Regions from separate parts of the Streptomyces sp. NPDC107559 genome, predicted to be linked through region 1. Evidence: riboswitches for the same ligand, from Rfam matches in the RefSeq annotation. Region 1 holds a riboswitch; each other region holds the start of a gene.
What was found. Region 1 has a riboswitch for cobalamin ahead of metE (5-methyltetrahydropteroyltriglutamate--homocysteine S-methyltransferase). Riboswitches for the same ligand answer to the same signal wherever they lie in the genome.

Region 1 (6,994 bases):
CAAGCTGCGTCGCCATCCGGAACGCACGCTGCCCAGGCCGCAGGCGGGAGGAGAGGTGCAGGGTGCGACTCCTCTCGTCGTAGCGGTGCAGCCGTGTGCCGGGCTCGGCCGCCAGACGCACACCGTGAGCCTCAGCAAGTCTCGCGGTGAGGGCGCCGATCACCTCGCCCGGCCGGACACCGATCTCGACTGCCAGTCGCTCGGCCGCGAGGTCGATGTCGTGGAGGTAGTTCTGGCGGCGGTAGAAGAAGTCGCGGATCTCCTCGTGCGGCGAGGAGACGGCTGTCGCGCCCTGGCCCCGGCCGTCCGCCGCACCGGCCAGGCGCTCGGACAGTTGCTGGTTGCGCCGGCCGAGGTCGAGGAGCACCTTGGCGACGCCGGGCAGTCGGGCGGCCAGGTCACCGAGGTCCGCGGCGGAGACCCTGGACTCGGCGATCTCTCCGGCGAGCGCCTCACGCAGGTCGGCCACCAAGCGCGTCACGTCCCGCTCCGAGAAGAACCCCGGGTCGACGCCGAACGTCTCCGTCAGCCGCAGCAGAACGGGCACCGTCAGCGGCCGTGAGTCGTGCTCCATCTGGTTCAGGTAGCTCGGGGAGATGCCCAGCACGCGGGCGAGATCCGCCTGGGTCATCCGACGTTCCTCGCGCAGCCGCCGGAGCCGTGCTCCCGCGTACGTCTTGCTCATCGAGCTGTTCCTCCGTACCCGCGTCCGACTCCGGTCAGCGTACTGGAGCGACGCGCCGTCGACCCTTCGCAAGATTGGCAAAAGCGGTCGCCAAGATTCGCAAAGATTGGCACTCATCCCAGGTTGATGGCACTCAGTGCCAGTGCCAGAGTCGTTGTGCGGCCCGCCGGAACCGGCAGGCGCAGCCCGGAACCGGGGCGCGATTTCAGCCCTGACGTCGGAGATCCCGGCAACGGCAGCGATCTGCACCGGCAACATCGCTCAGCTCCACCTCCCCAGGTGACGGCGGGCCGCAATTCAGCAAGGACACACAGTGCCACACCGGTCCATCCGGATAGCGGCATTGGCAACCCGTACAGAACGAGGAGACGGTGACAGTCATGGCAGAGGCGACGACGCAGGCGGCGGAGGAACTCGCACGGCGCTGGGCCACCGACCCCCGGTGGAAGGGCATCGAGCGCACCTACAGCGCCGAGGATGTGGTACGGCTGTCCGGCAGCGTCCGCGAGGAGCACACCCTGGCCCGGCGCGGCGCCGAGCGGCTCTGGCGCCAACTGCACGAGCGCGACTACATCCACGCCCTCGGCGCGCTCACCGGCGGCCAGGCCGTCCAGCAGGTCCGGGCGGGCCTTCAGGCTATCTACCTGTCCGGCTGGCAGGTCGCCGCCGACGCCAACCAGGCGGGCCACACCTACCCCGACCAGAGCCTGTACCCGGTCAACTCGGTGCCCCAGGTGGTGCGCCGGATCAACAACGCGCTGCTGCGCGCCGACCAGATCGCCACCGCCGAGAACGCCGGTGACACCACCGACTGGCTCGCGCCGATCGTGGCCGACGCGGAGGCCGGCTTCGGCGGCCCGCTCAACGCCTTCGAACTGACCAAGGCGATGATCGCGGCCGGCGCGGCGGGCATCCACTACGAGGACCAGCTCGCCTCGGAGAAGAAGTGCGGGCACCTGGGCGGCAAGGTCCTGGTGCCGACCTCGCAGCACATCCGCACCCTGAACGCGGCCCGGCTCGCCGCCGACATCGCCGACGTGCCGACCGTGATCGTCGCCCGGACCGACGCGCTCGCCGCCAACCTGCTGACCAGCGACGTCGACGAGCGCGACGCCCAATTCGTGACCGGCGAGCGCACGGCGGAGGGCTTCTACCGCGTGCAGAACGGCATGGCCCCCGTGATCGCCCGTGGTCTGGCCTACGCGCCGTACGCCGACCTCATCTGGGTCGAGACCGGCACCCCGGACCTGGAGCAGGCCCGCGAGTTCGCCGAGGCGATCCACGCGCGGTACCCGGACCAGATGCTCGCCTACAACTGCTCGCCGTCCTTCAACTGGAAGGCCGCCCTGGACGACGACCAGATCGCCAAGTTCCAGCGGGAGCTGGGCGCGATGGGCTACCGCTTCCAGTTCATCACCCTGGCCGGCTTCCACTCGCTCAACCACGGCATGTTCGACCTGGCCCGCGGCTACGCCGAACACGGCATGACCGCCTACGTCGACCTCCAGGAGAAGGAGTTCGCGGCGCAGGCCCAGGGCTTCACGGCCGTCAGGCACCAGCGCGAGGTCGGCACCGGCTACTTCGACCTCGTCTCCACCGCCGTCAACCCCGCCTCCTCCACGACCGCCCTGTCGGGCTCCACGGAGGAAGAGCAGTTCCACTAGGCGGCCGGGCCGCACGCTCTGCCGGCGGCCGAGCCCTTGGCCCGGCGGAGGGCGGACGACCGTCCGCGTCCCCCTCCGCTCCCACCCCTCAGGAGAGCCCGATGTCCACCACCACACTCACGCAGCAGATCCGTGTCGTGGCCGCGCCCGGCCCCCGGCACGACGAGATCCTCACTCCCGCCGCCCTGGACTTCGTCCGCCGTCTGGCCGAGACGTTCGAGCCGCGGCGCCAGACCCTGTTGAAGGAACGCCGACGGCAGGCACTGCGGCTGGCGTCGGGCTCTCCGCTGGACTTCCCCATGGTCACCGCCCCCGTGCGCGACGACCCCTCCTGGCGGGTGGCGCCGCCCGCGCCCGGTCTGACCGACCGCCGCGTGGAGATCACCGGACCGCCGGACCGCCGTATGACCGTCAACGCCCTCAACTCCGGCGCCAAGGTGTGGATGGCGGACTTCGAGGACGCCACCGCGCCCTTGTGGGACAACGTCGTCGACGGACAGCTCAACCTGCTCGACGCCGTCGAGCGGCGGATCGACTTCACCACACCGGAAGGCAAGGAATACCGGCTCGGCGAGCAGCTCGCCACCATCATGGTCCGCCCGCGCGGCTGGCACCTGGACGAGGAGCACCTGGAACTCGACGGCCGGCCCGTGCCCGCCGCCCTCGTCGACTTCGGCCTCTACTTCTTCCACTGCGCCCAGCGGCAGATCGACGCCGGGCACGGCCCGTACTTCTACCTTCCCAAGCTGGAGAACCGCTACGAGGCCCGCCTGTGGAACGACGTCTTCGTCCTCGCCCAGGAGCTTCTCGGCATCCCGCGCGGAACCGTCCGCGCCACCGTCCTCATCGAGACGATCACCGCCGCCTTCGAGATGGAGGAGATCCTCCACGAGCTGCGCGAGCACAGTTCCGGCCTCAACGCGGGCCGCTGGGACTACCTGTTCAGCGTCATCAAGACCTTCGGCCACCGCACGGACTTCCTGCTGCCCGACCGCGCCAAGGTCACGATGACCGCCCCGTTCATGCGGGCCTACACCGAGCTGCTCGTGCGCACCTGCCACAAGCGCGGGGCGCACGCCATCGGCGGCATGGCCGCGCAGGTGCCGGGCAGGGACGCGGCCGCGAACGAGGCTGCCCTCGCCAAGGTCCGCCTGGACAAGGAGCGCGAGGCCGAGGACGGCTTCGACGGCTCCTGGGTGGCGCATCCCGCGCTCGTCCCCGTCTGCCGCGAAGTCTTCGACAGCGTCCTCGCCGACCGGCCCCACCAGCTCGACCGCACCCGTGACGATGCCGACGTGGCTCCCGCGGACCTGCTGTCGGTGCGACGGATCAGTGGGCCGCCCTCCGCCGACGGGGTGCGCACCAATGTCTCGGTCGCCCTGCGGTACTACGCCGCCTGGCTGCGCGGGCAGGGCGCGGTCGCGCTCGACGGGCTGATGGAGGACGCGGCCACCGCGGAGATCGCCCGCGTGCAGATCTGGCAGTGGCTCCGGCACCGGGTCATCGACCGCCGGACGGTGGAACAACTCGTCGACGACGAGATCGCCGCCCTCGGTGCCGCGTATCCGTGGGCGCCCGTCGACGAGATCCGCGCCCTCTTCGAACGGACCGCGATGACGAGCGAGTTGCCGATGTTCTTCACGCCGGACGCCTACAGCCGCCACCTCGTGCGCCGGACCGAGGTCCAGGCATGAGCGCGGGCATCACACGCGTCGGCGTCGTCGGCGGCGGGCAGATGGGCACCGGCATCGCCGAGGTGTGCGCGCGGGCCGGGCTGGACACCGTGGTCTGCGAAGTGGACGCGGTCGCCGCCCGCACGGCACGGGACCGGGTGGGCGCGTCCCTCGACCGGGCGGTCCGGCGCGGCAAGCTGGACCGGGTGGCGGCACAGGACGCCCTCGCCCGGATGGTGTTCACCGGCAGTCTGGACGACCTGGCCGACCGGCAACTCGTCATCGAGGCCGTAGTCGAGAACCCCGATGCCAAGACCGAGGTCTTCGCCGCCCTCGACAAGATCGTCGAGGACCCGGCGGCGGTCCTGGCCACCAACACCTCCTCCCTCCCGATCATGCGGCTCGGCATGGCGACCGCCCGCGCGGACCGGGTCGTGGGCCTGCACTTCTTCAACCCCGTCCCCGTCCTCCCGCTGGTCGAGGTGGTCACCTCGCTGCACACCTCGGCCGACACGACCACCGCGGTCGAGGAATTCGCCGCCGGCACGCTCGGCAAGACGGTCATCCGCTCCCAGGACCGCGCCGGGTTCGTCGTGAACTCGCTGCTGATCCCCTACGTGCTCGCCGCCGTCCGTATGGCGGAGTCCGGGTTCGCCACCGTCACCGACATCGACACCGGCATGGAACTGGGCTGCGCCCACCCCATGGGCCCGCTCAGGCTGGCCGACCTCATCGGCCTGGACACCGTCGCCTCCATCGCGGAGTCGCTGTACGACGAGTTCCGCGAGCCGCTCTACGCCCCGCCTCCGCTGCTCCAGCGGATGGTGGAGGCCGGACTGCTCGGCCGCAAGGCAGGCCGCGGGTTCCACACGTACGACCAGGGCTGAGGTCCTGGCACTACGCGGCATCGGGCCCGCACCGTCACCGGCGTGGGGGTCCCGGTAGCGGCCGACAGGGGATGGGCGGGAAGCGCGTGCGCACGCGCTTCCCGCCCATTCGGCTCTCCGTTCCCGGGTGCTCTGTGTCACCTTCCGAATGCTGGACGGCGCCGTACCGCACTGGGCGAAACCCCGTAGGCTGGCCGGGCAGCTGGTTCGCCCCGTCAGCCAGGCGGGGTGTCGCAAGAGGGAACCCGGTGGGAATCCGGGACTGCCCCGCAGCGGTGAGCGGGAACGACCGCCGTCATACGCACTGGGTCCGAGGTACCGGGCCTGGGAAGCGACGGCCACTAGGTGTCCTCCGTCAAGGAGGGCGTGTCCGCGAGTCCGAAGACCTGCCAACTGCCCGTGTGCGGACCACTCCGCGCGCGGACACCCCGGTGACCTCGAGGGCGGTCGGCGTACATCCAGACGGGACGACCGTGCGTGTGTCGCGCGGAGTCGTCGCCGTCCGGTTCGTCACCCCTTCGCGCTCTCGTCCCGTTCCCGGGATCTCAGGGATTCATCTCGCGAAGGAGATCTCCGTGACCAGCAAGTCCGCAGCCGCGGCAGCACGGGCCACCGTGTACGGCTACCCCCGCCAGGGCCGGAACCGGGAACTCAAGAAGGCCGTCGAGGGGTATTGGAGGGGCCGTGTCACCGCGGGCGCCCTCCGGGACACCGCCGCCGAACTGCGCCGGAGCAACTGGCAGTCGCTCGCCGACGCCGGCGTCCACGAGGTGCCGACCGGTGATTTCTCGTACTACGACCACGTCTTGGACACGACCGTCATGGTGGGCGCGATCCCCGAGCGGCATCGCGACGCGGTGGCGGCCGACGCGCTCGACGGGTATTTCGCCATGGCCCGCGGCACCCAGGACGTCGCGCCGCTGGAGATGACCAAGTGGTTCGACACCAACTACCACTACCTGGTCCCCGAACTCGGCCCCGACACCGTCTTCGCGGCCGACTCCACCAAGCAGGTCACCGAGCTGAAGGAAGTCCTGGCACTGGGTCTCACGGCCCGGCCCGTCCTGGTCGGCCCGGTCACCTACCTCCTGCTCGCCAAGCCCGCCCCGGGCGTGGCCGCGGACTTCGAGCCGCTGACGCTGCTGGACCGTCTCCTGCCCGTGTACGCCGAAGTACTCGCCGACCTGCGCGCGGCCGGCGCCGAGTGGGTGCAGCTCGACGAGCCCGCCCTGGTCCAGGACCGCACCCCGGCCGAACTGAACGCCGCCGAGCGTGCCTTCCGCGACCTCGGTGCCCTCGGCGACCGGCCCAAGCTGCTCGTCGCCTCCTACTTCGACCACCTCGGCGACGCCCTGCCGGTGCTCGCCAAGGCACCGGTCGAGGGACTCGCCCTCGACTTCACCGAGGCGGCGTCCGCCAACCTGGACGCCCTGGCCGCCGTCGGCGGACTGCCCGGCAAGCGCCTGGTCGCCGGTGTCGTCAACGGCCGCAACATCTGGATCAACGACCTCCAGAAGTCCCTGTCCACCCTCGGCACCCTCCTCGGGCTCGCCGACCGGGTCGACGTGTCCGCCTCCTGCTCCCTGCTCCATGTCCCGCTGGACGCGTCCGCGGAGCGGGACATCGACCCGCAGATCCAGCGCTGGCTGGCCTTCGCCCAGCAGAAGACCGCCGAGATCGTCGCCCTCGCCAAGGGCCTCGCCCAGGGCACCGACACCATCACCGGCGAACTCGCCGCCAACCGCGCCCACCTCGCCTCCCGCGCCACCTCACCCATCACCCGCGACCCCGCCGTGCGGGCCCGCACCGCGGCCGTGACGGACGAAGACGCCCGCCGCTCCCAGCCGTACGCCGAACGGGCCGCCGCCCAGCGCGCCCACCTCGGCCTGCCGCTGCTGCCCACGACGACCATCGGCTCCTTCCCGCAGACCGGCGAACTGCGCACCGCACGCGCCGACCTGCGCACCGGACGGATCGACACCCACGGTTACGAGGAACGCATCAAGACAGAGATCCGAGAGGTCATCTCCTTCCAGGAGAAGACCGGCATCGACGTCCTCGTGCACGGCGAGCCCGAGCGCAACG
Region 2 (6,994 bases), on a different contig from region 1:
GCCGGGCCCCTCGTGGTTGGGGCCTGCCGGGTCCTCCGTCGTCCGACTTGCGGACGTCCGCCGGACCGGAGGGCGGCCGTTCGGTCTGCACGGTCATGCTCGCCATCTCTTCTCTCGACCGGGTCGACGCCAGGGCGGGGGCCGTCGGAAGGACGGCCCCCGCCTCCTGCGAAGCGTTACTGCTGCTGCGCCAGGCGCTTGTTGAAGTCGCCCTCGACCTGCTTGGCGGCCTCGGCCGGGGACTTGCCGTTCAGGACGGCCGTCATGAAGGTCTTGACCGGGTTGGGCGCGTTCTCGACCGCGGCCCACTCCGGGATCAGCGGCGTGGTGCCACCGCCCGCGGCGGCCGGCGCGGCGGCCTCGGCGGCGGCGTTGCCCGCCAGGTTGCTCTGGAGCGACTCCTTGTTCGGGATGACGCCGTTGATCTTGGCCAGTTCGCCCTCGTACTGGTCGGACAGCGCGATCTTCAGGAACTCCTTGGCGAGCTCCTGCTTCTTGCTGCCGGCCGCGACGGCGAGGTTGGAACCGCCGAGGAAGACGCCCTCGGGCTTGCCGGCCGTGGCACCGGGGATGGTGAAGTAGCCGATCTGCTTCTCGATCGCCGGGTTGGCCTTGATCGCGGTGCCGGCCTCCCAGCCCATGCCGATGATGGCGCCGACGTTGCCCTTGCCGAAGACCTCGCCCTGCTGCGGGGTGGCCTCGTCCTTGTCCTTCGGAGCCTTGGACAGCGCCTGGAACTTCTTGTACGTCTCCATGGCGGCGGCGACCTTCGGGTCGGCCAGGTTGGAGACGTACTTGTCGCCGTCCTTCTTGACCAGCTCGGCGCCCTCGCCGATGGTCAGGCCGACGAAGTGGTACCAGTTCTGGCCCGGCAGGTAGATCGGCTCGGCCTTGGTCTTGGAACCGATCTGCTTGAGGTCGGCGTAGAACTCGTCACGCGTCTTGGGGAGCTCGTCGATGCCGGCGTCGGCCCAGACCTTCTTGTTGTAGATGACGACGCGGTTGGCGAAGTACCAGGGCGCCGCGTACTGCTTGCTGTCGAAGACCGAGGAGTTGTTGAGCGCCGCGGTCCAGTCGGTGCCGATGGAGCTCTTCAGGTCGGCGAGCTCGGCCAGGCCGCCGGTCTTGGCGTAGGCGGGGGTCTGGGTGTTGCCGATCTCGAAGACGTCCGGCGGGTTCTCCTCGGACAGCGCCGTGGTCAGCTTCTGCTGGATGCCGTTCCACTGCTGGACCTCGAACTTGACCTTCGCCTGCGTCTTCTTCTCGAAGGCGGCGGCCACGTCCTTCTGCCACTGGTCGGGAGCGGAGCCGTCCATGACCCAGACGGTGAGCGTCTGGCCCTTGTTGCTGCCGCCGCCGCTCGCGGCCTTGTCGTCGTCCTTGCCCCCGCACGCCGCGACGGAGAAGATCATGCCCGCGATACCGATCGCGGCTACCAGCTTGCGCTTCACGCCAACCCTCCTCAGGGATGCCACAAACCCCCCTGCCTCCCCGCGGTGACCGTCAACGCGCCGTACCGCCCATGGGGCCGGGACTGGACCAATGGTGTAGACCAGTAAGCGGGAGCTTGGCCCAGACCAATAGGGCTGTCAAGGGTGTTCGAGCGGGGTCGAGTCGTCCGTTACGTGACCGCGATATGCAGGGACTTTTCATTTCGCAAGGCACCAGAACGGACGCCCGCATTCCCCTGGACCACACCCGCCACGACAGCACCTTGGACTAGACCAACCAGAGCCTCGACGGTATACAGAGGGGATCACGGAACGTGCGAGGTCACCCACAGGGGACACCGTGCACACGAAGCCGTGCCACGATGTGAGCCGTGGCCGACGGACATGTCGGTCGCTTCGGCACCGGAAGCCGGGAAGGCGGAGCATGAGCACCGACGTCAGCAGTGCGGAGAACGAGGGTGGGGCGACCGTCCGTACCGCGCGTGTGCCCAAGTACTACCGCCTGAAGAAGCACCTGCTGGACATGACGGAGACCCAGTCGCCCGGCACCCCGGTCCCGCCCGAGCGGACCCTGGCGGCCGAGTTCGACACCTCGCGCACCACCGTCCGCCAGGCGCTCCAGGAACTCGTCGTCGAGGGCCGCCTCGAACGCATCCAGGGCAAGGGCACGTTCGTCGCCAAGCCGAAGGTCTCGCAGGCGCTCCAACTCACCTCGTACACCGAGGACATGCGCGCCCAGGGCCTCGAACCCACCTCGCAGCTCCTGGACATCGGGTACATCACCGCCGACGACACCCTCGCCGGTCTGCTCGACATCACCGCGGGCGGCCGTGTGCTGCGCATCGAGCGGCTGCGCATGGCCAACGCCGAGCCGATGGCCATCGAGACCACCCATCTTTCGGCCAAACGCTTCCCTGCGCTGCGCAGGTCGCTGGTGAAGTACACCTCCCTCTACACCGCCCTCGCCGAGGTCTACGACGTCCACCTCGCGGAGGCCGAGGAGACCATCGAGACCTCGCTGGCCACCCCGCGCGAGGCGGGCCTGCTCGGCACCGACGTCGGCCTGCCGATGCTGATGCTGTCCCGGCACTCGCTGGACAAGGACGGCCGGCCGGTGGAGTGGGTGCGGTCGGTCTACCGGGGCGACCGGTACAAGTTCGTCGCACGGCTCAAGCGCCCGCAGGACTGATTCCTCGCGCGGCCGAAACGCCCGCAGGACTGATTCCTCGCGCGGCCGAAACGCCCGCGGGACTGACCGGGCATCGGATCCACCTAGGCCCCGGGGCGCGCCGCCCCGGGGCCTAGGTGCGCCCAAAGCGCCCCCATGGTGCGCGTGTTGTACGAACGAGGGGTTCCGTTCCCGTGACACCGTGACCTAGATTGCCTGCGCGTCATAGGCGATCTACGAGGGGACGGAACGCCAGATGTCAGAAGCCCCAGAAGTGACCCGAGAGCCGGTGATGACGCCCGTGCGCGCCGTCATCGGCCTGTGCCTCGTCGCGCCCTTCGTGGCGATGCTGTGGGTCGGGTCCTACGCCAAGACGGATCCGACGTTCATCGGGATCCCGTTCTTCTACTGGTACCAGATGCTGTGGGTGCTGCTCTCCACGGCACTGACGATGACCGCGTACCAGCTGTGGCAGCGCGACCAGCGCGCCCGCGCCGCCCGCGCCGCCCGGAAGGAAGGTGTGTCGCAGTGAAGGACGGGGTCAACGGCGTCGCGCTCGGCGTCTTCGTCTTCTTCTTCCTGGCCGTCACGGCCCTGGGCTTCCTGGCCGCGCGCTGGCGCAGGGCCGACAACGAGCACACCCTCGACGAGTGGGGTCTGGGCGGCCGCTCCTTCGGCACCTGGATCACCTGGTTCCTGCTCGGCGGCGACCTGTACACGGCGTACACCTTCGTCGCCGTGCCGGCCGCGGTCTACGCCGCGGGTGCCGCGGGCTTCTTCGCGGTGCCGTACACGATCCTGGTCTATCCGCTGATCTTCACCTTCCTGCCCCGGCTGTGGTCGGTGTCGCACAAGCACGGATACGTCACCACGTCGGACTTCGTCCGCGGCCGCTTCGGCTCCAAGAGCCTGTCGCTGGCCGTGGCCGTCACCGGCATCCTGGCCACCATGCCGTACATCGCGCTCCAGCTGGTCGGCATCCAGGCCGTGCTGGACGTGATGGGCGTCGGCGGCGGCGAGAACAGCAACTGGTTCGTGAAGGACCTCCCGCTGCTCATCGCGTTCGCCGTGCTGGCCGCCTACACCTACTCCTCGGGGCTGCGCGCCCCCGCCCTGATCGCGTTCGTGAAGGACACCCTGATCTACATCGTGATCGCGGTGGCCATCATCTACATCCCGATCAAGCTGGGCGGCTTCGACGAGATCTTCAAGGCGGCCGGCGACAAGTACACGGCGGCCGGTGCGGGCGGGCTCGTACCCCCCGAGGCGGGCCAGTGGACGTACGCCACCCTGGCGCTCGGTTCGGCGCTCGCGCTGTTCATGTACCCGCACTCGATCACGGCGACGCTGTCCAGTCGCAGTCGCGACGTGATCCGCCGCAACACCACGATCCTCCCGCTGTACTCGCTGATGCTGGGCCTGCTCGCGCTGCTCGGCTTCATGGCGATCGCGGCCGGGGTGAAGGTGACCAACGGCCAGCTGGCGATCCCCCAGCTCTTCGAGAACATGTTCCCGGACTGGTTCGCGGGGGTGGCGTTCGCCGCCATCGGCATCGGCGCCCTGGTCCCCGCGGCCATCATGTCCATCGCGGCCGCGAACCTCTTCACCCGCAACATCTACAAGGACTTCATCAAGCCCGACGCGACCCCGAAGCAGGAGACCCAGGTCTCCAAGGTGGTGTCGCTGCTGGTGAAGGTGGGTGCCCTGGTCTTCGTCCTCACCATGGACAAGACGGTCGCGATCAACTTCCAGCTGCTCGGCGGCATCTGGATCCTGCAGACCTTCCCGGCCCTGGTCGGCGGCCTGTTCACCCGCTGGTGCCACCGCTGGGCGCTGCTGGCGGGCTGGGCCGTGGGCATGGTGTACGGCACGCTCGCCGCGTACGGGGTGGCCTCACCGACCCAGAAGCACTTCGGCGGCAGCTCGAAGGAGATCCCCGGCATCGGCGAGATCGGCTACATCGGTCTGACGGCGTTCGTGCTCAACGTGGCCGTCACGGTGGTCCTCACCTTCGTCCTGAAGGCCGTCAAGGCTCCCGAGGGCGTCGACGAGACCAGCCCGCAGGACTACACGGCGGACGCGGGCGACCCGGGCGTGGAGGTGGAGCTGCCGCCGGCCACGGCCGGATCGGCGCACTGACACCGGCGTACCGGATTCGGCGCGCCGACACCGGCGCAGGACGCCGAACCACCTCTGCGCCGGGTTCACCGGGCGGGGACGAGGGGCGGCGGGGCGACAGGGCCCCGCCGCCCCTTCGCGTCCCTCGCCGCCCGCCGCCAGGGGCCGGGCGGATGCCCCGCCACGAGCCCGTCCGGCGCCTGCGGGGAGCCCGGCCGCGGCGCCGTCCGGGCCCCCGCCCGCCGCCCGCGAGAAGAGCGACTGACACGCTCCGAAGCCGACATGACACAACATCTGGTGGTGGCACCGCAGCCCGGCACAAGATGTATGCTCGTGCTCGCTGTCGCCGCAGGGGAATCCGGTGCGAATCCGGAACTGTCCCGCAACGGTGTACCCGTGCTTGTCCGCCCTACGGCGGGCATCCACGCGTCCAGTCCGAGGACCTGCCGACCGCGCGCCCGGCCGTCCGGTCCGGGTGCCTTGACGTCCGGGTCTCGCGGAATGGACCGGTGGACGCGACGCCCCGTGCGCTCGTGTGCCGCCCCCTGCCCTCCGCAAGGCCCCTGCCGAGCGAGGGAGAGTCCCACGTGACCATCGCGCCAGCCGATCCGGCTTCAGCCACCCCGGCCAGGGAGACCGACGGTCCCGGTGCCGCGCTGCTGCGGACCCTGACCGAGCTGACCTCCGACCTCCCCGACGCCGACCCCGGCCGGGTCGCCGCCGCCGCGCTGCGCGGCCGGTCCGCGCGGGCGGACGAGACGGAGCTGCGCGAGCTGGCCACGGAGGCGGCCGCGGGGCTCATCTCCGACGATCCCGCCTACTCGCGGCTGGCCGCCCGGCTGCTGACCATCAGCATCGCCGCGGAGGCCGCCTCGCAGGGCGTGACGACGTTCACCGAGTCCGTCGCCGTCGGGCACCGGGAAGGGCTCATCGCCGACCGTACGGCGGAGTTCACCCGTATCCACGCCGCCCGCCTCGACGCGCTCGTCGACACCGAGGGCGATGACCGGTTCGGCTACTTCGGTCTGCGCACCCTGCACAGCCGCTATCTGCTGCGGCACCCGATCACCCGTCAGGTGATCGAGACGCCCCAGCACTTCATGCTGCGGGTCGCCGCCGGCCTCGCCGAGGACGACTCGGTCCGCTCGGTGGACGAGGTCGCCGCGCTCTACCGGCTGATGAGCCGCCTGGACTACCTCCCCTCCTCCCCCACGCTCTTCAACTCCGGTACGCGGCACCCCCAGATGTCGTCCTGCTACCTCCTCGACTCCCCGCTGGACGAGCTGGACTCCCTCTACGACCGCTACCACCAGGTCGCCCGGCTCTCCAAGCACGCGGGCGGCATCGGTCTGTCGTACTCCCGGATCCGTTCGCGCGGTTCGCTGATCCGCGGCACCAACGGGCACTCCAACGGCATCGTCCCGTTCCTGAAGACCCTCGACGCCTCGGTCGCCGCGGTGAACCAGGGCGGCCGGCGCAAGGGCGCCGCCGCGGTCTACCTGGAGACCTGGCACTCCGACATCGAGGAGTTCCTGGAGCTGCGCGACAACACCGGCGAGGACGCCCGCCGTACCCACAACCTCAACCTCGCGCACTGGATCCCGGACGAGTTCATGCGCCGCGTGAACGCCGACGCGCAGTGGTCCCTGTTCTCCCCCTCCGACGTGCCCGAGCTGGTCGACCTGTGGGGCGAGGAGTTCGACGCGGCCTACCGCGCGGCGGAGGCGGCGGGCCTGGCGCGGAAGACGATGCCCGCCCGCGATCTGTACGGCCGCATGATGCGCACCCTCGCGCAGACCGGCAACGGCTGGATGACCTTCAAGGACGCCGCCAACCGCACCGCCAACCAGACGGCCGAGCCGGGGCACGTCGTCCACTCCTCCAACCTCTGCACGGAGATCCTGGAGGTCACGAACGACGGCGAGACGGCGGTCTGCAACCTGGGCTCGGTCAACCTCGGCGCCTTCGTGGTCGACGGTGACATCGACTGGGAGCGGCTGGACGAGACCGTCCGCACCGCGGTCACCTTCCTCGACCGCGTGGTCGACATCAACTTCTACCCGACCGAGCAGGCGGGCCGTTCCAACGCGAAGTGGCGTCCCGTCGGCCTCGGCGCGATGGGCCTCCAGGACGTCTTCTTCAAGCTGCGCCTGCCCTTCGACTCCCCGGAGGCCAGGCAGCTGTCCACCCGTCTCGCCGAGCGCATCATGCTCGCCGCGTACGAGGCCTCCGCCGACCTCGCCGAGCGCAACGGCCC
Region 3 (6,994 bases), on a different contig from region 1:
GGTCCGTTGCCCCGATGGGCGGGTCCGCTCGTCCGGGGCGAGCGTGAGGGGCTGGCCCTGCTCGGCCGAGCCCTGGACGGTTACCACACGCACGTGCTCGGGCCGTACTGGCCGCGCGTCGAGGCTCTGGTGGCCGCCGACCAGGCCCTGCGGGCCCGGGCGTTCATGCGGGGAGGTGTCGCCGCCGTGCTCGACAGCCTCCGGCCGTGCCTGCGCTGGCAGGATCCCGTGCTGGAGGCCGACTATCCGCAGGACCGGGACGTGCATCTCGACGGCCGCGGGCTGCTGCTGATCCCCTCCGCGTTCTGCTGGCGCCTGCCCGTCACCTGGATCGATCCTGACCTGCCCCCTGTCGTGGTCTACCCCGTCCACCGCACCCCCCAGTGGTGGGGCACTCCACAGGAGGGCACCGGCCGCGACGCTCTCGCCGCCCTGCTGGGCACCACCCGGGCAGCCGTGCTGCGGGCGGCGGCCGCCGGTGACTCGTGCGGGGAACTGGCCCGTCGCGCCGGGAAGCCGGTCAGCATCACCAGCTACCACCTGAACGTGCTCTGCGAGGCAGGGCTGGCGACCTCGCTGCCGGACGGCCCGCGCACCTTGTACTCCGCGACCGCGCTGGGACTGCGCCTGCTGGAACACAACGGCGCCCCCCGCGCGCGCTCCGGCACGTACTGACCGGCCAGCCGACCTCCCCTGTGGGCAGGCCTTTCGCATCAGGATTGGACAGTGTTGTGGCCCGCACTCCGCGCCGCGACGCTGGGCGCGTGCAGTTCCCGAGCGCGGAGAGACCGCGTGCCTGCATCAACAGGGGGAAAATCATGAACAGACGAAAGATGATCGCGGTCACCGCGGCGGCCTCCGCCGTTGCCGGGGTGCTGCTGCTCGCCCCCGCGTCACCCGCCTCGGCGGCCACGTCCTGCTACGACAGCGCCAAGACCATCACCGGCACCGACGACAACTGGCACTGGCCCGCAGCTGACCCCAACTACCGCTACACGACGTCGTACTGCAACGACATCAACGTGAAGATCACCACGACGGTGAGGGTGCAGACCTGTTTCGAGCCGTCCAGCGGCGGCTACTACTGCAACAGCATGCGCACCGTCTACGCCAACACCTGGGGACTCGCGGCCACGGACGTGAAGGACGGCACCAAGTTCTGGCTCGTCTTCAACACCTCTCAAGTCCGGGGCCTCGTCGCCTACTGACCCCAGGTGCGCTCGCGACAGCCGAGGATGCCCGGCCGCGCTGCGGAGGCGGCCGGGCACCGCAGGGCCGGACCCGGGTCCAACCGGCGCCGCCGGCGATGAATCCGGCTGCGGAACACGGTCTCAGCACTGCAACCGAGCGCTGGGAGTGGAGATGGGCGAGCTGAAGCAGGTCGCCGACGGCGTCTGGGTCCGGCAGAGCGAGTGGGTCTGGGCCAATTCCGTCGTGGTGCGCGGGGAGGACGGGCTGGTCCTGATCGATCCCGGCATCCACGGCGCCGAGTTGGACGGACTCGCCGATGATGTGGACCGGCTCGGCATCCCGGTGGTCGCCGGGTTCTGCACTCATCCCCACTGGGACCATCTGCTCTGGCATCCCCGGTTCGGCGACGTGCCGCGCTACGCCGCCCCGGCCGCGGCCCGGCGCGCCGGTCAAGTCCGGGAGCGGGCGCGGGCGATGGCGGCGGAGAGCGCGTCCGGCGTCCCTCTCGACCTGGTCGCGCTCGTCACCCCGCTGCCCGTGGACGGCGGACCGGTGCCGGGCGAGATCATCGAGCATCGGGCGCACGCTGTCGGCCACACCGCGGTCCTCCTCGCGGACCGTGGCGTCCTGCTCGCCGGCGACATGCTCTCCGACGTCCTGATCCCGCTCCTCGACGTCCGCGAGGACGATCAGGTGGAGGCCTACGGGAAGGCACTCGACCGGCTCGGTCAGGCCGCCCGGCACGTCGATGTCGTGATCCCCGGCCACGGGGCCGTTGCCGAGGGGCCGGAGGTGGCGGCGCGTCTCGCCGCCGATCAGGCGTACGTCGACGCACTGCGGCGGGCAGCGGAACCGGTCGACTCGCGGCTCGACCAGGACTGGCTCGCCGGCCCCCACCGGTCCAACCTGGAGCAGGCCCGGCTCTCGTCCGGATGAACGACGGACTTCGGCGTCATCGCCTCCTACGCGGCCGCAAGGGCCGCCCGGGCCAGCCAGTTGTCGATCAGCCCTGCCAGGATCCTCGGCTGCTCGTGCGGAAGCGCGTGGCCGGCGCCGTCCAGCACGGCCAGGGTGGCCCGCGGGTACCGGTCGAGCAGGTCCGCGGCCGCCACGTACCCGACGACGGAGTCCTGCCGGCCGGCCACGACGAGTGCCGGACCCTGGTACGCCCGCCCCTCGGTCGCCTCGAGCTCCCATCGCCCGCCGATCCGCTCCATGGCGGCCTCGTCGACCAGCGGGATCGCCGGTGCGACGAACCGCTCAAAGCGGTCGAGCATCGCCGGCGACTGAACCACGAAATAGCGGCGGAACTCCTCGGTGCCCAGATCGTCCGCCGCGACCACCGCGTGATGTGCCGGGATGTCTCGAACCCCGGTGAGCAGTGGACACACGAGGGCCAGCCCGGCGACCCGGTCGGGCCGTCGAGCTGCGATCCCCTGGGCATAGTAGGCGCCGGCCGAGTGGCCGACGACGAGAAGGTCGTCCGCGCCCGCGACCTCGTCGGCGAAGCCGAGCAGCACGTCGAGAACGTCGTCGGCGCTGCGCACAGACGCAGGTGCGGGGGTGCGCCCCATTCCGGGGAGGTCAGGATAGATCCGCCGGTAGCCGTCACGGGCCCCCAGGGCCGGTTCGAAGCAGGCAACGGCCTCGCGGTGGTCGACCCCCGCTCCGTGCAGCACCAGCACCGGCCTGCCTTCGCCGTACTCCACGCAGTGCACCGGCACGTCCCCTACCGCACGCTCCATCGAGCCAACCTATCAACACCACCACGGTGATCCGATGCGCCGGCCCGCCGCAGAGCCGTACCGGAACACCAACGTCGCCCGGCACCCGGGCATTACCCGCTGACCTGGGAGAAGCCCGCCCGCCGAGCTCGGTGTCCTGGGTCGGGCGGTCGCATAGGGTCGGGCCATGACGTCGACCGGGACAGAGCCCCAAGAGCCCTACACCGCACCGCACTTCGCGACCTCCGCGCTCATCACGATCGATGTGCAGCGCGACTTCCTCTCCGAAGCCCCGTACGGGGTACCGGGGACGACGGAGATCCTGCCCGCGCTGCGGCGGACCGTGTCCGCCTTCCGCGCTGCCGGGCGACCTGTGGTGCACGTGGTGCGCTTGTACGAGGAAGGCGGGGGCAACGCCGATCTGGTACGGCGCGGGCTGCTGGAGTCCGGGGTGCGGATCGCCGCGCCCGGCACACCGGGCAGTGAGCCGGCCGACGGGCTCCTGCCGGAGGACGCGCCCGCCCTGGACCCGGCGCTGCTGCTGTCCGGCCGGCCTCAGCGGTTGGGGCCGTACGACCATGCGGTCTTCAAGCCGCGCTGGGGTGCCTTCTACCGCACCTGCCTGGCGGATCTGCTGCGTGAACTCGGCGTCGACACGCTGGTGTTCGCTGGGTGCAACCTGCCCAACTGCCCGCGGGCCAGCATCATGCAGGCGTCGGAACGGGACTTCCGGGTCGCCCTGGTGCGGGACGCGGTCTCCCGGGTGACGGACTCGGCCCTGACGGAGCTCGCGGGCATCGGTGTCCAGATCCTCGGCACCGCCGCAGTCGAAGGGCTGCTGCTCGGACACACCGCCGACGCGGGCTGACACCGATCGGGACGCCGGCCGTCAGGAGGTTGCCGCCTTGCGCGGCGGCGTGAAGACGTAGAGGTCGAGAATGGCGGGGCAGGGGGCGACGCCGGGGCCGCCGGCCTGGATCCAGGCGGCGATGTCCTCGGTGGCGTCGGGGTCGTTGACGAGCCCGAGCCAGACCGGGCGGGCTCCTGCGGCACGTGCGGCAGCGGAGGGCTGGACGACGACCACGTTGGCGTGTTCGCACACGCCGAGGCAGTCCGAGACGCGTACGGGTACCTCCTCGGCCAGGCGGGCGAGTTGGCGGTCGTGGTCGACGCCGGTGACTTTCGGGGTTCCGCAGCAGCAGTCCCGGCAGACGACGGCGCGGCACGGTGCCGGTCCGGCCAGGGCCTGCACCGGGCCGGCTGCTTCATGGCGCTGTCGAGGCATCGCTCCTCACACTCCGCTTCGGGCGGGATCCAGTGCGGACGACCGGCCGCAGGAAGCGGATCGCGGGGTGTCCCGGGTCGCGGGCGACCTCGGTGCGCAGAGGGGCGGGGTACGGAGCACGGGCATGCCTCTGGGGTCGGGGCTCGTACGCGGAGCCTGGCCTGCGGACGTCCCTCCACGCCGGGGCGCGAAGGTGCCAGCAGGTCTTCGGACTCGGGTTCGTCCGGTCGGGGCGCCTTCCCGGTCTCCCAGTGGCGTCGTGCCCCGCCCGTCCCCCTCACCGCTGCGCGTCAGTTCCGGATTCGCACCGGATTCCCTGGCCTCGGGTGTGGCTCGACTGGCCCGCCGAGGCTATCAAGTCCGCCGGCGACATCTCCCGCCCCGAGCCGATGACCGTGCGCTGGACGACGTACGCCCAGTCCCTGACCTCACGCCCGGTCAAGGGCATGCTCACCGGACCGGTCACCATGCTCGCCTGGTCCTTCGTCCGCGACGACCAGCCCCTCGCCGACACCGCCCGGCAGGTCGCTCTCGCGCTGCGCGACGAGGTGGGCGACCTCGAGAGGGCCGGGACCTCGGTGATCCAGGTGGACGAACCCGCCCTGCGCGAGACCCTGCCGCTGCGGGCCGCCGGCCACGCCGCGTATCTGGCCTGGGCCACGGAGGCGTTCCGGCTCACCACCAGCGGTGTACGCCCGGACACCCAGATCCACACCCATATGTGCTACGCCGAGTTCGGCGACGTCGTCCGGGCCATCGACGACCTCGACGCCGACGTCATCAGCCTGGAGGCCGCCCGCTCCCGCATGCAGGTCGCCCGCGAACTCGCCGCCCAGGGCTACCCGCGCGAGGCCGGGCCCGGCGTCTACGACATCCACTCCCCCCGCGTGCCGAGCGCGCAGGAGGCCGCCGAACTGCTGCGGGCCGGTCTCCGGGCGATTCCCGCCGAGCGCCTGTGGGTCAACCCCGACTGCGGCCTGAAGACCCGCGGCTGGCCCGAGACCCGTGCCGCGCTGGAGAACATGGTCGCCGCCGCCCGCACGCTCCGTACGGAACTCCCCGTGTCCTGACCGCAGACCCCGTCGGCCGGGGGAGGAAGCATCCGCCCTCCCCCGGCCCTCGGGATTCCTTCCGTCAATCAATGTGACGGAAGATAAATCCGTCGCCTATTTCCGGTGGTCGAACATTCGCGCCATATTCCCCGGGCGACTTCCATGGGTATATCGTACGAGTCCGCTCAAAGATCTATTCCCCTTGGGGGCGGCATGGGGGATTATTCCTCATTCCTTGATCCGGCGCATTTCGATCCCTCGCATTTCGATCCCTCGTCCATCGACAGCCCCGATGAACCCGCCGACATCACACCCCCTCTCACCGACGGCCCGTCGGCGCAGGGCGACGGCTTCGACCTCCCGCACACCGCCGCGGACGACCACCCACCGTACGACGCCCACCAGTTCCAGGAGCCCCACGACCACCAGCTCCGGTTCGGTGCCGGGGCCTGCGCCCACTGCGGGGGCACCGGACGGACGCGCTGGATCTCCTCCCAGACGGACGAGCCCTGCTGGTACTGCGACGGCTCCGGGGTGGCCCCTTGAGTGCCGAGATCGGCGGGTGATCCAGAAATGGATCCCATATCCGGCACCGTCCTGGGCGTTCTCGCCCTGAGTCAGGCCGCCGGCCATGTGTTGAACTGGTACAAGGGCAAGCGCGACGGATCGTTCCAGGAACAACAGGACTTCCTCGCCGAGGTGCGTGAGAAAGAAGCGCGGCGTTCTCACGAGAATCTCCTCGCCAGGGACCGCAAACTCAGAAAGGACCGGAGGCAGGAGGCGGACACCGCCTACGAGCGGGCGCTGCACCGGGACCGGCAGATGGCCGAGCACCGCGAGCAGGACGCGCGGGCCGCACACGAGCGCGCCCTGGAGCGGGACCGCATCCTCGCCGGCACCCGCGCCCAGGAGGCGACCGTGGCACACCAGCGGTCCCTGGAGCGGGACCTCTATCTGACCAAGCTGCGCATCGAGGAGGCGGAACTGGCCTTCGAGCGGTCCCAGCAGCTTGCGGTGGTCCAGTCCCGGATACAGGTGGACACCCAGCAGGAGCTTCAGCGCCTGGCCCGCGAACAGGCGAACAGCCCTTTCGCGTACGACGTCGAGAAGGTGCGCGAGAAGGTCCTGGAGAAGACGGGCGGCGGCAACCGGCCGGTGCTGATCATCGCCCCGTTCCACTACGAGGACTCCGGGCAGCGCAACGGCACGGCGGAGCCCGGTTCGGCGCTGGGCATCCGGCAGGCATGGCTCACCTCCGCCTGGTCGCTCGACGCCGAGCCCTTCGCCGGGCTGGTGACCCGTCCACTGATCTGGCCCGACGCCGATGTGCAGACGATCCGGACCACCCTGCACGACCTGCCCGTGATCCTGGTCCAGGGGCAGGTACAGGCGAACACCCGCCTGTGGCTCTCGCTGTCCGCGTGGAACCTCGGAGACACCAGCGGGACGAGGGTCGTCGACACCCACTTCCCGCCGATGCTGCTTCCGGGCGCCGAGGCGGGGGAACGGCCGTCGCCGCTGGAGCGCCTCGCCTTCGAGGACCACATCGCCGAACTCGTCACCCTGACGGCGGGCGCCCACGCCGAGTGGTTCCACATTCTCAAGAGCGGCCGTGCGCCCCGGCTGCACAACCTGCTGCCCGCCGGCCGGGACTCCGACCGCCGGGTGCTGGCCGCCAACAGCGCCGCACTGTACGAGGTGTGCGCCGAGCGAGGCATCGTCAGCCCGGAGCGGGCCAGGCT
Region 4 (6,994 bases), on a different contig from region 1:
GTGAGCCACACCTTGTCGCCCTGGCTCAGGGTGCCGTGGGTGACGCGCTCCAGGCGGCGCACGACGGTGTCGGCCGACAGCGCGGCGGCCTCGACGACGGGCCCGACGACGGCGTGGGAGCCGTCGCCCGCGAGGCCGTAGGTGCCGGGGCGCAGCGAGGCCAGGTCCCTGGTCAGGGTGATCCGTCCGGCGGCGGTGCCGTGCACGGTGAGCCTGGGTTCGGTGGGCAGGGGCCGGCCGGCCGGCGCCCTGAGGGCGACGTCGCTCGCGAGCCGGCCGGCGGCCACCGCGGCGGCCCCGGCCCCTACCACTGCGGTGACGGCGGCGGCCGTCGCTTTGACAGGGTGCACTCGTTCAGTGTCGGGGCGGTGCGGACGACCGGCCAGCGGGAGACGGGGAAGGGGTGACGTGCCGGAACAGGGCCGGAGGCACGCCCCGGAGACTCGTACGCCGCGCGTGCAAGCCGTGCGCGCCGCGCGTACGCCGGGCGACCCGCCGGCACCGTCACGCCCGCTGCCCGTACGCCGGGCGACCCGCCGGCACCGTCACGCCCGCTGCCCGTACGCCGGGCGACCCGCCGGCACCGTCACCCCCGCTGCCCGTACCCCCGCAGCCGCTCCCCCGCCTCCGCCACCTGGTCGGCCGTCAGCAGATGCGGCGTCAGTCCCGGCACCGAGGACGCGGTCAGCCACAGCCGGCACATCCACTCCAACTGCGCCGTGCGGTCGTAGGCCTGGTCGAGGGTGGCGCCGTGGGTGAGGGTGCCGTGGTTCTGGAGGAGACAGCCGGTGCGGTCCACCAGGGCCAGGCGAACGTTTTCGGCCAGCTGCTCGGTGCCATAGGGCGCGTAGGGGGCGACCCGGACGGGGCCGCCGAGGGCCGCGGTCATGTAGTGGACGGGCGGGAGCTCGGGGACGAGCGTGGAGACGGCCGTGGCGTGCACGGCGTGGGTGTGCACCACGGCCCGGGCGTCGCCGGCGCGGTAGACGGCGAGGTGCATGGGCAGCTCGCTGGTCGGGACGAGGCTGCCGAGCACCTGCCGGCCCGCCAGGTCGACCCCGGTGATGTCGTCCGGCGTCAGCCGGTCGTACGGCACGCCCGACGGCGTGACCAGCACGGTGTCCCCGACCCGGACGGAGACATTGCCCGAGGTGCCGACGACGAGTCCGTCGGCCACGCTGCGGCGGGCGGTCGCGACCAGCGCGTCCCAGGCCCGCGCCCGCTCCTCGTCGCCCCGCGTCTCCCGCTCACGCACCCGCGCCTCCTCCACGTCTGCGGCGCCCGCCCACCCGGCCCGCGCCGTCCCCCGGACACCCGGTCCGCCCCGCTCGCAGCGTCACGGCCCGGTCCGGCCCTGCCGCGATCGTGCCCTCGCGCGGCCACAGCCCACAACCGAGCCGGCACCCGGCACCCGAGGCCCGGCAGGTGACGGGTGACACGTGACCAGGATCTCCTCCGGGGCTCGGCGGGGTGTCCGAAAACGTCCCTTTGGGGCCGAAGGCCGTGCGGCGCCTACCCTCCACCCCGTTAAGCGGAATGACTGACGCCCATTTAGGACACCACGATGCCTGCCCTAGTTCATCTTCCGTTCACCCAAGTTACCTACGTTCGTCGCGCCAACGACTTCGAAAGATTGCCTGGGTAAATGGAAAACTTCTCGCTGATCCTCGCGATTGTGGTGGTAACCGCACTTGCGTTCGATTTCACGAACGGTTTTCACGACACCGCCAACGCGATGGCCACGACCATCTCGACCGGTGCGCTCAAGCCCAAGGTTGCGGTGGCCATGTCGGCCACCCTCAACCTCGTGGGCGCCTTCCTCTCCGTGGAGGTCGCCAACACGATCTCCAAGGGTCTCGTCGACGAGACCGGCATCCGCCCCGAGGTCATCTTCGCCGCACTGGTCGGCGCGATCCTCTGGAACCTGCTGACCTGGCTGGTGGGTCTGCCCTCCAGCTCCTCGCACGCCCTCATGGGCGGCCTGATCGGCGCCACCATCGCCTCGGCGGGCACCGGCGCCGTCCACGGAGACGCGCTCGTCACCAAGGTGCTGATCCCGGCCGTCGCGGCCCCGATCGTCGCCGGCGTCGCCGCGATGCTCGCCACCCGGCTCTCCTACCAGCTGGGCAAGAAGGCCGACGGCAAGGCCGCCGCGAAGGGCTTCCGCACCGGCCAGATCGCCTCGGCCGGCCTGGTCTCGCTGGCCCACGGCACCAACGACGCGCAGAAGACGATGGGCATCATCACCCTCGCCCTGGTCGCCGGCGGCGCCGTCGCGCCCGACTCCGACCCGCCGGTCTGGGTCATCCTCTCCGCCGGTCTGGCCATCGCGCTCGGCACCTACCTCGGCGGCTGGCGCATCATCCGCACCATGGGCAAGGGCCTGACCGAACTCCAGCCGCAGCAGGGCTTCGCCGCCCAGACCAGCGCCGCGACGGTCATCCTGGCCTCCTCCCACCTCGGCTTCTCCCTCTCCACCACCCACTCGGTCTCCGGCTCCGTGATGGGCGCGGGCCTGGGCCGCAAGGGCGGTGTGGTGCGCTGGTCCACCGCGACCCGCATGTTCGTCGCCTGGGGCCTGACCCTGCCGGCCGCCGCCCTGGTCGGCGCGCTCGCCGAGTCCGTGACGGACCTGGGTGACTGGGGCACGGCGGTCGTCGCCGTCTTCCTGGTCGCCTCCAGCGCCGCGATCTGGAAGATCTCCCGCCGCGAGGTCGTCGACAGCAACAACGTCAACGACACCCACGAGCCGGCCGGCGTCGTGACCACGGCGATCGCCGCGGTGACCCCGCCCCCCGCCGGCACGGTGACCGAGACCCTCACGGCCACGATCCCCGCCCCGGCCGCCACGGCCGACCCGGTCGCCCCGCCGGCCGCCGCCGTCTGAGCCCCGCGCACCCGGTAAGTAAGGAAGCCTCACCATGAACATCGACTGGGCAGCCCTGGGCTCCGTGTTCGGCGTCAGCCTCGTGGTCACCGTGGCCCTCGTGGCCCTGTTCACCCTCGGCATCATGGGCCTCTCCCGCCAGGAGCGGGCCTCCGCGCAGGGCGGCTCCGCCGCACTCGCGGTGACGGGCGCGTACGCGTGCTTCGCGGCCTGCACGGCCGCGGTGGGCTACGGGATCTACCTGATCGTCGCCTGACCCACCGCCATCCGGCACACCGTTCTCCAGGGGCGGGAGGAACCCACGGGTTCCTCCCGCCCTTCTCGTTGCCCGCCCTTCTCGTTGCCCGCCCTTTCCCGGGCCCGCCCTCCTCCTCGCCCGCCCTTCCCGCCGCCCGCCGTGTGTGGGGCTGCACACACTCCTCCGTCCCAGGTCAAGAGCAGGTTGACGGCCCTTCAGGGCCCGTGGTGGACTGCCGGAGCCATCTACGACGACACAAGAGGAAGCCGGTGCGAATCCGGCGCGGTCCCGCCACTGTGACCGGGGTAGCAATCCCCGGGAGCCAGGAACTCTCGCCGTCGGTCTCGTCGAACCAGGGCGTGGACACCCTGAGTGAGGACATGTCGCCATGCTCGGCTGCCGATTGAGTCTCAGCACCAGGTCACTGCCCGGTACCGCCACGATCGGCTGAGCCGGTGCGTGCCGATCGCGTCTTCGCGTACGGCGCCACCGCGGGCCTCCTGGGCGACCTGTTCCTCGGCGATCCACGCCGCGGGCACCCGGTCGCGCTGTTCGGGCGTGCGGCCGCAGCCGTGGAACGGGCGTTGTGGCGGGACCACCGGGGCCAGGGCGCGCTGCACACCCTGGTGTGCGCCGGCGGCGCCGTGGCGCTCGGAGCCGTGGCCACCCGCGCCGTACGTACCTCCGGCGCCGCCTCCGTGGCGCTCACCGCCACCGCCACCTGGGCCGTCGTCGGGGGCACCTCACTCGCCCGGGAGGCCCGCGCCATCGGGCGCGCCCTGGAGGCCGGGGACGTCGTGGGCGCCCGCGCCCGGCTGCCGCACCTGTGCGGCCGCGACCCCCAGGCCCTCGACGCGGACGGGATCGCGCGGGCGGTCGTCGAGTCGGTCGCCGAGAACACCTCCGACGCCGTCGTCGGCGCGCTGGTGTGGGGAGCCGTCGGCGGGGTGCCGGGGCTGCTCGGCTTCCGCGCCGTGAACACCCTCGACGCCATGGTCGGCCACAAGTCGCCCCGCCACCGCCGCTACGGATGGGCCTCCGCCCGGCTCGACGACGCCGCCGGCTGGCCGGGGGCCCGCCTCACGGCCGCCCTCGCGGCCCTGGCCGGAGACGATCCGCGCGGCGCCGTACGGGCCTGGCGGGCCGACGCCGCCAGACATCCCAGTCCCAACGCCGGTCCCGTGGAGGCCTCGTTCGCCGGATCCCTCGGCGTGCGGCTGGGCGGGACCCTCTCCTACGCCGGACGGGTCGAGCACCGGCCCGTGCTCAACGGTGCCCACGGACGTGACGTCCGTGCCTCGGACATCGACCGGGCGGTACGGCTGTCCCGGCGCGTCGGCTGGCTCGCGCTCGGCGTCTGTGCCGCCGCGCGCCTCCTCGTGAAGGAACGTGACTCATGAACGGTGGTCTCCTGGTCGCCGGCACCACCTCCGACGCGGGCAAGAGCGTCGTCACCGCGGGGATCTGCCGGTGGCTGGTGCGGCAGGGCGTCAAGGTCGCGCCCTTCAAGGCGCAGAACATGTCCCTCAACTCGTTCGTCACCCGCGAGGGCGCCGAGATCGGGCGGGCCCAGGCGATGCAGGCCCAGGCCTGCCGGATCGAGCCGACCGCGCTGATGAACCCCGTGCTGCTCAAGCCCGGCAGCGACCGCAGCAGCCAGGTCGTGCTGATGGGCAAGCCGGTGGGCGAGATGACCGCACGCGGGTTCTTCGGGGAGTCCGAGGGGGCGTCCCCCGGGGAAAGGCTGCACGGCGGTCGGCAGCAGGCGCTGCTCGGCACCGTCCTCGACTGCCTCGCCGAGTTGCGGGGCACGTATGACGCGGTGATCTGTGAGGGGGCCGGCAGCCCGGCCGAGATCAACCTGCGCCGGACCGACATCGTGAACATGGGCATCGCCCGCAACGCGCGGCTGCCCGTCCTCGTCGTCGGCGACATCGACCGCGGCGGTGTCTTCGCCTCCTTCTTCGGCACGGTCGCCCTGCTCTCGCCCGAGGACCAGGAGCTGGTCGCCGGGTTCCTCGTCAACAAGTTCCGGGGCGACGTGTCCCTGCTCGAACCCGGGCTCGACATGCTGCGCGGCCTCACCGGGCGGCGGACGTACGGTGTGCTGCCCTTCCGGCACGGTCTCGGCATCGACGAGGAGGACGGACTGCGCGTCTCCCTGCGCGGTGCCGTCCGGGAGTCGACCGTCGCCGCCCCCGTCGGCGAGGACGTCCTGCGGGTCGCCGTCTGCGCGGTCCCGCTCATGTCCAACTTCACGGACGTGGACGCGCTCGCCGCCGAACCGGGCGTCGTCGTGCGGTTCGTGGATCGGCCCGAGGAACTCGCCGACGCCGACCTGGTCGTCATCCCCGGGACCCGGGGCACGGTCGGCGCGCTCCGATGGCTGCGCGAGCGCGGCCTCGCGGACGCCATCGCGCGCAGGGCCGCCGAGGGCCGGCCGGTGCTCGGCGTCTGCGGCGGCTTCCAGATCCTCGGCGAGCACATCGAGGACGAGGTCGAGAGCCGCGCGGGGCACGTCGACGGGCTCGGCCTGCTGCCCGTACGGGTGCGCTTCGCCCGCGAGAAGACGCTCACCCGGCCCGTCGGCCAGGCCCTCGGCGAGCACGTCGAGGGGTACGAGATCCATCACGGGGTCGCCGACGTCACCGGCGGCGAGCCGTTCTTCTCCGACGGCGCCGGGCACCGCCTCGACGGCTGCCGGGTCGGCGCCGTCTGGGGCACTCACTGGCACGGCTCCCTGGAGTCGGACGGATTCCGGCGGGCGTTCCTGCGCGAGGTGGCGGCCGCCGCGGGCCGCCGTTTCGTGCCGGCCCCCGACACCTCGTTCGCCGCGCTGCGCGAGGAGCAGCTCGACCTGCTCGGCGATCTGATCGAACAGCACGCGGACACGGACGCGCTGTGGCGGCTCATCGAGTCCGGCGCGCCGCAAGGACTGCCCTTCATCCCCCCGGGAGCGCCCGCATGAGCACAGTGTTGTTGTTGTCGACGGCCGACACCGATCTGCTGGCGGCGCGCGCCTGCGACGGCCCCTACCGGATCGGCAACCCGACCCGGGTCGACGTCGCGGAGGAGCTGCCCGGACTGATCCGGGGCGCGGACGTCGCCGTCGTACGGCTGCTGGGCGGGAAGCGGGCCTGGGAGGACGGGCTGGCCGTGCTGAAGGCGTCCGGGATCCCGACCGTGCTGCTGGGCGGGGAGTCCGTGCCGGACGCCGAGCTGATGGCCGAGTCGTCGGTGCCGGCCGGTGTGGTCGCGGAGGCCCTGCGCTATCTCGTCGAGGGCGGCACCGCGAACCTCACGGAGCTGGCCCGGTTCCTGTCCGACACCGTGCTGCTGACCGGTGAGGGCTTCGACGGGCCGCAGAAGATGCCCGAGTACGGCGTCCACGGCGAGCGTGCCTTCGCCGAGGGCCGGCCCACGGTCGGCGTGCTCTTCTACCGCGCCCACGAACTCAGCGGCAACACCGGCTTCGTGGACACCCTGTGCGAGGCGATCGAGGCGCGCGGCGCCAACGCGCTGGCCGTGTACTGCGGTTCGCTGCGCGGCGCCGACCCCGGGCTGTACGGGATCCTCGGCCGGACGGACGCGATCGTCGCCACCGTCCTGGCGGCGGGCGGCACGCACGCCTCGCGGGCCTCCGCGGGCGGGGACGAGGAGGCGTGGGACATCGGGGCGCTCGCCGACCTCGACGTACCCGTCCTCCAGGGGCTGTGCCTCACCTCCTCGCGCGCCGCCTGGCACGAGTCCGACGCCGCCCTGTCCCCCATGGACGCGGCCATGCAGGTCGCCATCCCGGAGTTCGACGGACGCCTGATCACCGTGCCGTTCTCCTTCAAGGAGCAGGGCCCGGACGAGGTGCCCGTCTA

Region 2: linked by a shared signal. The riboswitch ahead of ACZ7OY_RS26495 (ribonucleoside-diphosphate reductase subunit alpha) and the one ahead of metE (5-methyltetrahydropteroyltriglutamate--homocysteine S-methyltransferase) in region 1 are both predicted to bind cobalamin.
Region 3: linked by a shared signal. The riboswitch ahead of ACZ7OY_RS30565 ((2Fe-2S) ferredoxin domain-containing protein) and the one ahead of metE (5-methyltetrahydropteroyltriglutamate--homocysteine S-methyltransferase) in region 1 are both predicted to bind cobalamin.
Region 4: linked by a shared signal. The riboswitch ahead of ACZ7OY_RS06390 (cobalamin biosynthesis protein) and the one ahead of metE (5-methyltetrahydropteroyltriglutamate--homocysteine S-methyltransferase) in region 1 are both predicted to bind cobalamin.

Annotation. Positions count from the first base shown of each region.
Region 1 covers NZ_JBVKBD010000006.1:165,409-172,402, forward strand. The annotation lists gene ACZ7OY_RS19965 (short-chain fatty acyl-CoA regulator family protein) at 1-685, opposite strand, end outside; gene aceA (isocitrate lyase) at 1,066-2,349, shown strand; gene aceB (malate synthase A) at 2,451-4,043, shown strand; gene ACZ7OY_RS19980 (3-hydroxybutyryl-CoA dehydrogenase) at 4,040-4,909, shown strand; cobalamin riboswitch at 5,096-5,317, shown strand; gene metE (5-methyltetrahydropteroyltriglutamate--homocysteine S-methyltransferase) at 5,485-6,994, shown strand, end outside.
Region 2 covers NZ_JBVKBD010000009.1:277,264-284,257, reverse strand. The annotation lists gene ACZ7OY_RS26520 (carbohydrate ABC transporter permease) at 1-97, opposite strand, end outside; gene ACZ7OY_RS26515 (extracellular solute-binding protein) at 177-1,451, opposite strand; gene ACZ7OY_RS26510 (GntR family transcriptional regulator) at 1,876-2,640, shown strand; gene ACZ7OY_RS26505 (DUF3311 domain-containing protein) at 2,876-3,151, shown strand; gene mctP (monocarboxylate uptake permease MctP) at 3,148-4,758, shown strand; cobalamin riboswitch at 5,059-5,202, shown strand; gene ACZ7OY_RS26495 (ribonucleoside-diphosphate reductase subunit alpha) at 5,325-6,994, shown strand, end outside.
Region 3 covers NZ_JBVKBD010000012.1:148,517-155,510, reverse strand. The annotation lists gene ACZ7OY_RS30590 (ArsR/SmtB family transcription factor) at 1-675, shown strand, start outside; gene ACZ7OY_RS30585 (hypothetical protein) at 819-1,208, shown strand; gene ACZ7OY_RS30580 (MBL fold metallo-hydrolase) at 1,363-2,127, shown strand; gene ACZ7OY_RS30575 (alpha/beta fold hydrolase) at 2,154-2,936, opposite strand; gene ACZ7OY_RS30570 (cysteine hydrolase family protein) at 3,103-3,783, shown strand; gene ACZ7OY_RS30565 ((2Fe-2S) ferredoxin domain-containing protein) at 3,805-4,200, opposite strand; cobalamin riboswitch at 4,382-4,557, opposite strand; partial or broken gene ACZ7OY_RS30560 (5-methyltetrahydropteroyltriglutamate--homocysteine S-methyltransferase) at 4,563-5,270, shown strand; gene ACZ7OY_RS30555 (hypothetical protein) at 5,466-5,798, shown strand; gene ACZ7OY_RS30550 (hypothetical protein) at 5,826-6,994, shown strand, end outside.
Region 4 covers NZ_JBVKBD010000001.1:1,491,779-1,498,772, reverse strand. The annotation lists gene ACZ7OY_RS06410 (alpha/beta hydrolase) at 1-350, opposite strand, end outside; gene ACZ7OY_RS06405 (class II aldolase/adducin family protein) at 587-1,255, opposite strand; gene ACZ7OY_RS06400 (inorganic phosphate transporter) at 1,646-2,887, shown strand; gene ACZ7OY_RS06395 (hypothetical protein) at 2,922-3,143, shown strand; cobalamin riboswitch at 3,337-3,476, shown strand; gene ACZ7OY_RS06390 (cobalamin biosynthesis protein) at 3,581-4,525, shown strand; gene ACZ7OY_RS06385 (cobyric acid synthase) at 4,522-6,093, shown strand; gene cobN (cobaltochelatase subunit CobN) at 6,090-6,994, shown strand, end outside.